4 regions of the Thermoanaerobacterium sp. RBIITD genome follow, and region 1 is predicted to be linked to each of the others. Evidence: a T-box and tRNA genes for the amino acid it is inferred to sense, from the RefSeq annotation. Region 1 holds a T-box; the other regions hold tRNA genes.
The links. The T-box of region 1 lies ahead of leuS (leucine--tRNA ligase). A T-box ahead of a tRNA ligase gene usually reads a tRNA of that ligase, here a tRNA-Leu.
Positions count from the first base shown of each region.

Region 2: it encodes a tRNA-Leu, which carries the amino acid that the T-box ahead of leuS (leucine--tRNA ligase) is inferred to sense. The anticodon was not compared.
Region 3: it encodes a tRNA-Leu, which carries the amino acid that the T-box ahead of leuS (leucine--tRNA ligase) is inferred to sense. The anticodon was not compared.
Region 4: it encodes a tRNA-Leu, which carries the amino acid that the T-box ahead of leuS (leucine--tRNA ligase) is inferred to sense. The anticodon was not compared.

Region 1 covers NZ_LT906662.1:874,634-877,788, forward strand. The annotation lists gene leuS (leucine--tRNA ligase) at 1-1,354, opposite strand, end outside; T-box leader at 1,400-1,603, opposite strand; gene CPG45_RS04215 (arsenate reductase ArsC) at 2,357-2,758, opposite strand.
Region 2 covers NZ_LT906662.1:447,471-450,625, reverse strand. The annotation lists gene gltA (NADPH-dependent glutamate synthase) at 1-977, shown strand, start outside; tRNA gene CPG45_RS02120 (tRNA-Leu) at 1,704-1,787, shown strand; gene thiC (phosphomethylpyrimidine synthase ThiC) at 2,152-3,155, opposite strand, start outside.
Region 3 covers NZ_LT906662.1:2,531,316-2,534,470, forward strand. The annotation lists gene CPG45_RS12165 (TolB family protein) at 1-9, shown strand, start outside; gene CPG45_RS17630 (helix-turn-helix domain-containing protein) at 509-706, shown strand; tRNA gene CPG45_RS12180 (tRNA-Leu) at 1,166-1,251, opposite strand; gene CPG45_RS17165 (ISNCY family transposase) at 1,746-2,558, shown strand.
Region 4 covers NZ_LT906662.1:2,639,636-2,642,790, reverse strand. The annotation lists gene CPG45_RS12735 (sodium-translocating pyrophosphatase) at 1-1,682, opposite strand, end outside; tRNA gene CPG45_RS12730 (tRNA-Leu) at 1,999-2,072, opposite strand; gene thiE (thiamine phosphate synthase) at 2,578-3,155, opposite strand, start outside.

The DNA of each region.
Region 1 (3,155 bases):
ATGGCAGCAATACTGGCAAATCTTCTTCAGGAACAGGTACTAATCCACATTGCTCGCAGTGGATAATAGGTATCGGCGCACCCCAATATCTTTGCCTTGATACAAGCCAGTCCCTTAACCTATAGTTTATTTTTAAACTTCCTTTACCCTCTTTCTCAAGCTTTTCAATTATTTTAATCCTTGCATCCTCTGATTTAGTTCCGGTAAATTCTCCGCTGTCTATAAGTTCACCATATTCTACAAATGGCAGGCTATCATCAATATCTCCATTACCCTTTATAACGCGCTTTATTGGCAAATCATATTTCTTAGCAAATTCATAGTCCCTTTCATCATGTGCGGGAACAGCCATTACACAGCCTGTACCATATGTTGCAAGGACATAATCTGCTATCCATATCGGCACTTTTTCACCTGTAATAGGATGTATAGCATAGGCACCTGTGAATACACCGGTTTTTTCTTTCTCCGTTGAAAGCCTTTCTATTTCGCTCTGCTTTCTCGCATATTCTTTATAATCCTCGACATTTCTTCTATATTTTTCTGTCGTAATTTCATCAACTATTTCATTTTCAGGCGCCAAAACAACATATGTTACACCATATAGTGTATCTGCTCTTGTTGTAAATACTTTAAATGATATTTCTTTTCCATCAACTTTAAATTCTATTTCAGCACCATCAGATTTACCTATCCAGTTTCTTTGCATCATCTTTGTCTTTTCAGGCCAATCAAGATCGTCGAGCTTCTCTAAAAGCTCTTCGGCATAATCAGTTATCTTCAAAAACCACTGTGTTAAATCTTTTTTTGTTACTTCACTTCCGCATCTTTCGCATGTGCCTTCGACGACCTGTTCATTAGCAAGAACAGTTTTGCAGCTGGGACACCAATTTACAGGTGCTTTTTTTCTATATGCGAGTCCTTTTTTGTATAATTGAAGAAAGACCCACTGTGTCCATTTATAATACTCTGGAAGGCATGTTACAACTTCGTAATCCCAGTCAAATGTCGCACCCATCTCTTTTAATTGTCTTTCCATTGTCTTTATATTTTGAAGTGTCGAATCCTCTGGATGTATTCCTGTCTTTATCGCATAGTTTTCAGCTGGAAGTCCAAATGCATCAAATCCCATTGGATGAAACACTTCATAACCTTGCATTCTTTTCATTCTTGCCCAAGAATCTGCTGGTCCATAATTATACCAGTGTCCTGCATGTAATTTCGCACCAGATGGGTATGAAAACATCTCAAGGCAGTATAACTTTTTATCAATATTTTTGGGATTAAATTTGTATAACTCCGTTTCCTCCCACTTTTTTTGCCACTTTTTATCAACCTCTCTGGAATATGTCATAATCTCACTCCTATCAATTTTTTAGAATAAAAAAGCCTTTCATCTTCAAGAGACGAAAGACTATACCTTCCGTGGTACCACTCTTATTGACATAAGTCCACTTAAATCCTATAACGGCAGTCACCGTACATACTTTATATTTCAGTATGTATGCTCAATGGCGAGTTCAGCATCGATGGTACCTTTTCACACCTTCCAAAGGCTCTCTTTAACACATCTTATCCTAATACTCCATATCATAGCATTTACTATATATACTTATATAGTATTTTATTACAAAAATATTGTAAATGCAACATAATTATCACTTGATTTTTGGGGGTTGTAATTTATTGATGTGCCTAATTTTCAGAGCACCTTGTATAATGGACTTGTGTCAATAGAGTAGACACAAAAAGTTTAATTTTTTATGCCATTAGAAAAGCAGTTTCATAAACCTCTTGGGGGGGTCTTGTAATTAATAGCTCTATGAATCCTTCTTCGGTTGTACCAAGATTCGATATATTCAAAGACTGCTAATCACACATCATTAAAATCATAGAATTTGTAATGATTAACCTCATAACACCTCCAGTTCCAATTATATAAATAATACAAATATAACACTTATTTTTTCATTCCATTATGGTAATCGGCTTTTTATATATTATTCCTTTATCTACACTTAACCAAGTAAATTAAAAGTCCAGCGGTAAAATACCAAGAGGCGATAAAGCTAAATAAGATGAAAATTCTGAATAAAACCTGAAAAAGGTACAAAAGATAAACCTCTCACAAAAGCCTAACCTACGAATTCCAAAAACTAGGTTCCATCGATCACGAAAAAGCCTCAGATTTCTTCGGGCGATATGTATAGCCGATTGGTCTTAAGTAGTACAAAAAACAAATTAAAATCCCTGTAATAAAAAATAGTACGGCGAATATAAATAAACCGAACTATTTTTTTATATGAACATATTTTAATTTGCTCTTAGGGCATATAAAAAACTAATTTATAAAATTCTATATTTCATTATTTTTTACTTTTAGTATTAGTTCTTTTACTTTTTCTTCTATTATATCTCTCGTTTTTCGGAATTCTTCTATAGGCTTCCCTTTGGGATCATCGAGTCCCCAGTCTTCTCTCAATCTGCATGGAATATATGGGCACTCAACATTGCAACCCATTGTTATAAGAACATCTAATTTATCCGGAATGTCTTTTAACAATTTCGGGTATTGCATGCTTATGTCAATGCCAGCTTCTTTCATAACAAGAATGGCATTCGGATTTATTTCTTCTTCAGGGTGTGTTCCAGCGCTAAAAGATTCAAAAAGTTCACTTCCATAATATTTCATAAATCCCTCTGCCATTTGGCTCCTACATGAATTACCTGTACATACAAAAGCGACTGTTTTTTTCATTAAAGCGCCTCCTAATTTTTTTGCGTGAACTATGTTTTTATATTATATGTTATAAATTATTTAAAGTCAATTATTTTAGTTATATGACTAACCTATAACTAACCGACACAGGCAAATATCAAAAGGGTATTGACATTTTAAATATAGAATAGTATAATAAATTTTAAGGATTAATAATTTAATTTTGAACAGGCATGGAGGCCTATAAATGTTTTAAACGTTTATAGGCCTTAATTTATTAACAATATAGAAAAATATTTATTCTTAATTAGCAAAGGTGCTTATCTACATAGATAGGCACCTTTGCTAATGTTTGTCCGGCATGGGCGATAACTTGTCGGTGAAAGTCAGCTATGGACTTTTAGCCAATAACAAGGATGCTTAAAATTTGTACATT
Region 2 (3,155 bases), 430 kb from region 1:
ATGGTAAGAAAGTTGCCGTAATCGGTTCAGGACCTGCAGGACTTTCATGTGCTGGTGACCTTGCTAAATTAGGTTATGATGTAACTATTTTTGAAGCATTTCATACACCTGGTGGCGTTCTCATGTATGGTATTCCTGAGTTTAGGCTACCTAAAGAGATTGTACAAAGAGAGATAGATTCCTTAAGAGGAATGGGCGTCAAAATAGAGACAAATATGGTAATAGGGAAGATACTCACAATAGATGACCTTTTTGATATGGGATTTGAAGCTGTATTTATTGGCACAGGTGCTGGTTTGCCAAAGTTTATGGGTATACCAGGTGAAAATTTAAATGGTGTATACTCTTCAAATGAATTTTTGACAAGAATTAATTTAATGAAAGCTTATGATTTTCCTAATCATCCTACACCTGTTAAGGTGGGTAAAAAGGTTGCTGTCGTAGGCGGCGGCAATGTAGCAATGGATGCTGCAAGGTCTGCTAAGCGCATGGGAGCAGATGAAGTGTATATCGTATATAGAAGATCAGAAGAAGAAATGCCAGCAAGGTTAGAAGAAATTCACCATGCGAAAGAAGAAGGAATTATATTTAAGCTTTTGACAAATCCTGTGAGAATAATTGGAGATGATAATGGATATGTAAAAGGCATCGAGTGCATAAATATTGTATTAGGTGAACCTGATGAATCAGGAAGGAAAAGACCTGTTCCTGAAAAAGGTTCAGAGCATGTAATAGATGTAGATACAGTTATTATAGCCATAGGTCAAAGTCCAAACCCACTAATCACATCGACGACAGAGGGGCTTGAAAAGCAAAAATGGGGCGGAATAATTGTTAATGAGGAAACATTGGAGACTAGTCGTAGAGGAGTATATGCCGGTGGTGATGCTGTAACAGGTGCAGCTACAGTTATATTGGCTATGGGTGCAGGTAAAAAAGCGGCAGCTGCTATACATGAATATTTAAGCAATAAATAAGTAAAATATTTTTGTAAATTAAAAAGCCTCTTTCTTGGTGAGAAATGTTATATGTAAACCAAGAAAGAGGCTTTTTACAATATATTCAAACAATAAATAGTGATATTTCATTAGTGAGAATATATGTAAATTTATATTGGACATTTATTAATATAAAAAACTTTATTAAAAGGTTATCTTTAAAATTTAGTTATAAATGTCAATATATCTTTGGCTCTTTCCAAAGTTAGTTGATTTTATGCTTTTTTCAAGCAGTAATATCTTTTCGTGCAACATGTCAAAACTTTTACGACCATTGTAGTTTATTTTGATCCATATGAGATACGGCTATTTTCAACTGATGAGGTAAAACTTTCTTTTTAATTGAGACTTATTAGCAAATAAGCATCAATAATGTTAACCTATCAAGACTTAGTGTAATCAGGCACGACTATATAGAACCTTTAGAACCATGTATATATGGTGAAAATGTACTTATTACGCATAAGGTGTAAAAAATATGGCAATATGTACACATCAGATTATCAGATACTTGTAAAAAACAGTTTTATTTAAAAGACATAATCAAATGTGATATACTAAGACATTATCATAAATCAATAATACATAGCTGTAGGATAATGCATACTCTTGACATTTCAAAAAATATCAATTATAATACCATTGTTGAGATTCTTAATCAGTGGGGCCCGGGTTCGAGTTCCTGATGGAGTACCATTTTAATATGCGGATGTGGCGGAACTGGCAGACGCGCTAGACTTAGGATCTAGTGTCTTTGACGTGGGGGTTCAAATCCCTTCATCCGCACCAAAAAATTAATGGAATGGTTTTTCCATTTTTTTATTGCTTCTTTTTCTTTATCGATTGAAACACGTGAATATAAATCCATAGTGATACCTATTTGAATATGGCTACTATAAAGCAAAATGGATAGATGATACACAACCGTATCATTATTTACTTTTTAAAACAGATGTACCGCCACTAATAATGGATGAAGGAATAATATATCTTTCATTTATTTTTATTTAAACTTAATTCGAGCATGTAATCACACCCTTTTGCTCTGGTTTCTCAAATAAACAGTATAACGGATGATTCATGTTATAGGAAGGTATTTTTTGGTACCTTCCTATTTTCTATTTTTTATCAACTACAAAAATTATACACTAAGCTAGCATTTAGAGACATTTTCACACTCCAGGTATTCGCTCACAATTTTCATAGCGCAAAACCTGCCGCACATGCTACACGTATTTTGATTAGAAATATTTTTACTTTGACGATACCTTGACGCCTTTTCCGGGTCTAAGGAAAGCCGTACCTGCGCCTCCCAATCCAGTTTTTTCCTAGCTATAGCCATGGCTAAATCCCTATCCTTGGCTTTTTTAATACCTTTTACCACGTCCGCGGCGTGAGCCGCAATCTTGGAAGCTATTACCCCTTCTTTTACATCATTTAAATCCGGAAGGCCCAGATGCTCTGCAGGTGTCACATAACATAGGAAATCAGCTCCACAGGACGCCGCTATGGCCCCGCCTATAGCGGCCACTATGTGATCGTACCCAGGTGCTATGTCTGTAACCAGCGGCCCCAACACATAAAAAGGCGCACCATCGCACAAGCTCTTTTGCAATTTTACGTTGGCCTCTATCTGATCTAAAGGGACATGGCCGGGTCCTTCTATCATGACCTGTACGCCCGCATCCCGGCATCTTTTGACCAATTGCCCCAATATCAAGAGTTCATGTATCTGACCCCTGTCGGTAGCGTCCGCTATACATCCAGGCCTCAATCCATCCCCAAGGCTCAGGGTGACATCGTGCTCTTTCGCTATATCCAGCAGTCTATCAAAATGCTCAAATAGAGGATTTTCTCTTTGATGATACAGCATCCAACCAACTATAAATGAGCCACCACGGCTCACCACGTCCATAACTCTGCCCTGCTGCCTTAAGCTCTCTAGGGAATCCATCGTCAGGCCACAATGTACAGTCATAAAGTCGACTCCATCCCTGGCCTGCTGTTCTATGACCTCAAAGATATCTTCCTCTGACATTTTTACAATACTCCCATACCTCTCCATAGCTACTACAGCCGCCTGATACAAAGGCACCGTGCCTATTGGAACCTCACAATGCCGTACAATCTCCTTGCGAGTTGCATTTACATCGCCTC
Region 3 (3,155 bases), 1.7 Mb from region 1:
TGGAAGTAAAGGCAGGTTGCCCTGCCTTTTGCAATTATAGACTATTATTTACGTATAAAACACCTAATCCTTCTATAGATATACTTTTTATTTTTGCAATTAATGCTTGTTGATTATTATTTGATAGTCTTATACATCCATATGTTGGCCTCAAAGGATACCATATATCATTTGCATTTGTATCTGGATCTCCACCATGAATAAGAAAACCACTTCTACCATTATTAGCAGCTAACAGAGCATTACCACCAACTGGATCTAATTCTATTACAGGATTAGGTCCATATGTTTATGTTACACTAAAAGAAATTCAATAAAATTCACTTGTATCACCTTTTCTATACATTATATACAAAAATTATAAAGCAATTATAGAAAAAAAGTAAACTATGTGGCAAAGAAAATATGTGCGTTTTAGTTTATTTATAAAGCTTGCAATACAGAATAATATATATATATGTATTTAATTATATGTGTTTAATTTTTATGGAAGTAGAGTGAATGAAAAGTGAATGGTGATATTGATTTAAAAGAAGTCGGAATGCGTATAAGAGAAGAAAGAGAGCGAATAGGATTAACAAGAGAGCAGTTTGCAGAAGCGGTTGGAGTCTCTGCTATGTATATTGGACACATAAGAGCGTGCTCAACGTGTGATGAGCTTAAAGACATTTGTGCGGATTGCAAAAAGCCTTCATGTATCAGCTGATTATCTTTTATTCGGAAAGATGAAGTGGAAAATGAAAATAGCGAGTAAAAAGAGGACGTATTAATAGAGCTGCTTAATAAATGTACGGATAGAGAACGTAAAATTGCTGAAGAGGTTTTAAAACTTTTTGTAACGTATGTAAAATAGGTAAGATGCAATTGATATAGCATCTTATTTTTTTACTTACAGTTTCTTAACCGATACTTTTTCTCCGTAGTCTTATCCATAGATTTAACAAAAAATAAATTATTTGGGAATAAAAAAACAGTGAAAAGTATTTTTAATTTGGTATTTTATTTTCACTGCTAAATTTTGATGCTATAATAGAAAAGTGCATCGGATTATAAAAGAGAAAAGCCCCAAAAAACCGCATCGGATCAACGATTTTTCGAGGCGTTTATGGATTATTTCATTATACACAAATAACAAATATTTATGCAATTTTAGAAAAATAATTTTTGGTGCCGCTGGTCGGATTCGAACCGACACGTCCAGAGGACACTTGATTTTGAGTCAAGCAAGTCTGCCAATTCCATCACAGCGGCATATAAGGAAGTTTAAAAGACCTAATAAATATTAAATTATGTGTATAACCACATTATGCCATTAATTAGTGGATTTTGAGTCCAGCGCGTCTGCCAGTTTTACCACTTCGGCACGTCACATAAAATATATTAACATATTAAAAATGAAATTTCAATATCTAATTTACTGTAATTGTAATTATTCTGTGATAATGTCATATTGAATTTATTCTGATAAAATGTCATATATGAGAGAAGGAGATATTCAATATAACTCAAAAAGAAATAACTCGTCTTAGAGTTATCAATCAAACTATTGATAAAGTCATAATCATCAGAGAAGCTGCTGAGCTTCTGGGCTTCAGTGAACGCCAAGTAATTAGGTTAAAAGGAGGGGTTTTAAAAGATGGTCCTGCGTTCATAATTCATAAAAATAGAGGTAGGAAGCCTCAGCACGCTCTTTTGGATGAAATCAGAACTAGAATTGTTGAATTAAAGCAATCGAGGCTAATTTCATGCATTTTTCTGAGCTGCTTGAGGAACATGAAAATATTAAACTGAGTTATTCAACAATATATAGGGTCCTGACTCAAGAGGGTATTAAAAGCACTAAAAAACATCGTAAGCGTAAATCTCATCATCGAAGAAAGAGAAAACCTCAAAAGGGAATGCTGGTTCAGATTGATGCTTCTCCTCATGAGTATATCATAGGAGGTAAATCATTTACTCTTCATGAGGCAATAGATGATGCTACCGGTGAAATTCTTGCTCTTTTCTTCGCTCCAAACGAGTGTATGGAAGGGTATTTTGAAATTATAAGGCAAATAGTTAGCAAATATGTTGTCCCTATGAGTATATATTGTGACCGTCACTCTATTTTTGTCTCTCCTAATAGTGGTAAACTATCTATAGAAGTGCAATTAGAGGGAAAGACAGTTAATCTTACTCAGTTCGAAAGAGCCATGGGAGAGCTTGGAATCAATATTATTAAGGCCAATTCTCCACAAGTTAAAGGCCGCATTGAAAAGCTATGGGATACGCTTCAAAACAGGCTTCCTGTCGAGTTTAAGATTCATGGGATTGACACTATGGAAGCTGCTAATGCCTTTTTATCGCAATTTATTGTTGCTTATGATGAAAAGTTTGGTGTTGAACCTGAAAATCCCGAGTCTGCTTTTAGGCCACTTGATTCTAATATTAACCTTGATTATATTTTATGCGTAAAGGAGGAACGTACTATCATCGAAGGGTCTGCTTTTTCTTACAAGGGTAAGTATTATCAACTTATCAAGAATGGTAAAAAAGGCTCCAGCTATGCCCAAAGCTAAACTTACTGTTTTAAGTAAGCAGTTCTAAAATAGGCTTAAAAAGCTTTGTGTGCTGATGTTATATTGATACTTTGCTTCTTGATGAACGTCCGAAAAAAGAATCTTTAAAATCATCTAAAGAGAAAGCTGTAAAACGGACTATAGTAAAGCCAAGTGCTGATCCCCCATGGCGACAAACACAAAAGAAGAAGCCCAATTGCGCGTATGAAGAAAGCGATCGTAAGATCGTTGAAATGCTTAATCAGCTTTTCAATTCTACGCGTGCATGGGCATAGAAAAATATTGTCATATATTATGATACTCGCTTTGATGGTATTTATCAAGGCTTAATTTCCTATGCCTTTTTAAGGCTTTTCTTTTAAAGATATGTATAGAATAAATTGCATGTTTTTATGTCTATAGATTACAAGACATAACATTCTATACATAGTATGTCTACAATTAACGCGTGCTTTAAAAGGCTTCTTCGACAATTTTATATTATTATCAATTTAAAATCTTTTGCTACAATTTTACTTCGTTTTAAGAAAAAATTTGTTACCATCACTGAAACATAAAAGCATATTTAAACATGGACATTTTTACTGAATAAATTTG
Region 4 (3,155 bases), 1.6 Mb from region 1:
CCTTTTATTTCTCTAAATTGTCTTCTTACTTCAAAAACTATCTTCTGTGCCGCTCTACCAACAGCCTTCATTGTCATTGAAGAAAAGAGGAATGGAAGCATACCTCCAATAAATAAGCCTATTAATACTGGTGGATTAACTAATGTTAGATTAAATGAGAAATTTAATCCTTCCTTTTTGGCAATCAGCTCAACTTCATCTCTATACGCAGCAATTAATGCAAGTGCTGTTAATGCAGCAGATCCGATTGCAAATCCCTTGCCTGTTGCAGCTGTGGTATTTCCGAGAGAATCAAGTGCATCTGTGCGCTTTCTTACCTCTGGATCTAATTCAGTCATTTCAGCAATACCACCAGCATTATCTGCGACAGGGCCATATGCATCAGTAGCTAACGTGATTCCTAATGTACTAAGCATTCCAACTGCAGAAATACCAACACCGTATAAACCCAAATTAAAACTTGATGCACCACCAGCAAGGTAATAACTCGCAGCTATTGCTATTCCAACTATTATAACAGGAACCACTGTCGAAAACATTCCCAATGATAAACCACCTATTATAACTGTAGCAGGGCCAGTAAGAGCTGTTTCAGATAGTTCTTTTGTCGGTTTATATGTATCTGATGTAAAATACTCTGTAAAAAATCCTATTAATATACCTGCTATCAGTCCGCTTAATATAGCAAAGTAAACTCCAATGTGTTTGCTTCCCAATACGTTCTCAACCAAGAAATATGAGATAATTGCAATTAATATTGCACTTAGATACGTTCCATTTCGCAATGCAGAAAGAAGAACTTTTTGATCAACTTTCTCACCCGAGCGAACAAAAAAGGTACCTATAATCGAAGATAAAATACCTACCGCCGCCATTGTCATTGGTATAGTAACACCACTTAAGCCTAATCCCGCGGCAACAGCCAAAGCACTTGTAGATACTATTGACCCTACATATGATTCATATAAGTCTGCACCCATTCCAGCAACATCACCAACGTTATCACCGACATTATCTGCTATAACTGCAGGATTTCTCGGGTCATCTTCAGGAATGCCTGCTTCAACCTTACCTACTAAATCTGCACCTACGTCGGCAGCCTTTGTGTAAATTCCGCCACCAACACGGGCAAATAGCGCCATAGAACTTGCGCCCATTCCAAATGTCAGCATTGAGCTTGTAATATTTTGTATTTGTGCAGCTTGGTCTAAATTCCTAAAAAACCATTTCAAAATAAAAAACCATGCACTTAAATCAAAAAGTCCTAAACCAACTACTACGAAACCCATTACAGCACCGCTAGAAAACGCAACCCTTAAGCCACTGTTCAAACTGCTTTTTGCTGCATTTGTAGTTCTTGCATTAGCATATGTAGCAATTTTCATTCCAAAAAATCCGGATAAACCTGAGAAGAAACCACCAGTTAAAAATGCAAATGGAACGAAAGGATTTAAATAATTCAAGAAAGAAAGTGTTAAGAGAATTATAAACATAACAATAAAAAATAGTGCGACACCCGTATATTGCCTCTTTAGGTAAGCATTAGCACCTTCTCGTATAGCCGCGGCAACTTTTCTCATTTGTTCCGTACCTTCGTCTCTTTTGAGAACAGAATAAGCAAGGTAAGCAGCATACAATAGTGCAATTATTGAACCTAATGGAGCTAATAGTATTAGATTCATTATAAAAACCCCCTTATATTTGAAAAATTATATCAACTCTAATTATAGATGTTTTACTAAAAAAAAACAATAGATGAAAAAATTTTCATAAATAATGCAACATATTGATTTCCACTAGAGTTTATATATCTTTTATTTTATATAGTATAAAAAAGTACATTTAACAAGTTTTGTTTTAAACGTACTTTTTTGCATTTACATTAGCTAAAAACTCTATTGAATTTTCTCTCATCTTACTGATATTCCTTTCTTCAAATTTCGATCAGTAACCCTGTTTTAAAGGATATAAATATTGGAATATGTATTCATTGTTTTTTGGTGCGGATGAAGGAATTTGACCCCCCCACTAGATCCTAAGTCTAGCGTGTTTGCCAGTTCCACCACATCCGCATATTAAAATGGTGCGCCATCAGGGACTCGAACCCATGACCCGCTGATTAAGAGTTGGCAGAAGTACTTTTTAAGCATTTTTATCTATTATGTTAGCAAAATGTTAGCAAACAAAATTCCTGTTAAGCCTTAAATAAAAATATTTTGAGGTTTTAGAGCAGAATACATCTACACCCTCTTTCATAAAAAAAAGCACTTCCTAAATTATATACAGAAGTGCTTTTTTTCTTACGTACTATTTTTTAACAGGCCTGTATCATACTGCTTTATACAAATATTTGTCAAGGTCATTTTATATCATTAAATCATCGAAAAAATATTAGGAAATATTGCATAAGCTATAAAAAATGAAATAACTAAAATTAAAAAATAATAAAATATGTATTTCCGTTCTCTTTTCCTGTATATTTCTTGTATTTTCTCGTGAAAAATTAAACTAAATAGCAAGTCAGCGATAAAATATACAATTACTACAATAATAAAAGCTATTAAATATTTAAATATATTAAACACCACCCAGTATAGCTCTTAAATTATTAATTTTCCCCTTTATGTCATCAGCACCAACTATTTCAGTTACTAAAGCTATACACTTTGCCCCGTGTTTTTTTACTTCGTAGATATTATGTTCTTTTATTCCACCTATTGCAACAAATGGTATATCAATATTTTTAACAACAAAATCAAGGTACTCAAGCCCAACCGCATTACATACATCTTTCTTAGTCTTTGTAGGAAATATAGGGCCAACACCTATGTAATCAGCTCCATTTTTTACTGCACTTACGGCCTGTTCCGGTGAATGTGTTGAAAGCCCTATAATCATGTCATTCCCAACAAGTTCCCTTACTTTACTGATAGGCATATCTTCCTGTCCAATATGAACACCATCTGCCTTAACAGCTAATGCCAAGTCTACATCATCATCTATTATAAAAATTACACCTGCATCCAAAGTCATTTTGCGAAGCTCTACGCATTCATTATACTTATAAAGCTTTTTCTTTTCTTTTTCTCTGTATTGAATTATTTTGATACCAGCATCTATCATTTCTTTGACTACTTGAATATTGCTTCTTCCCT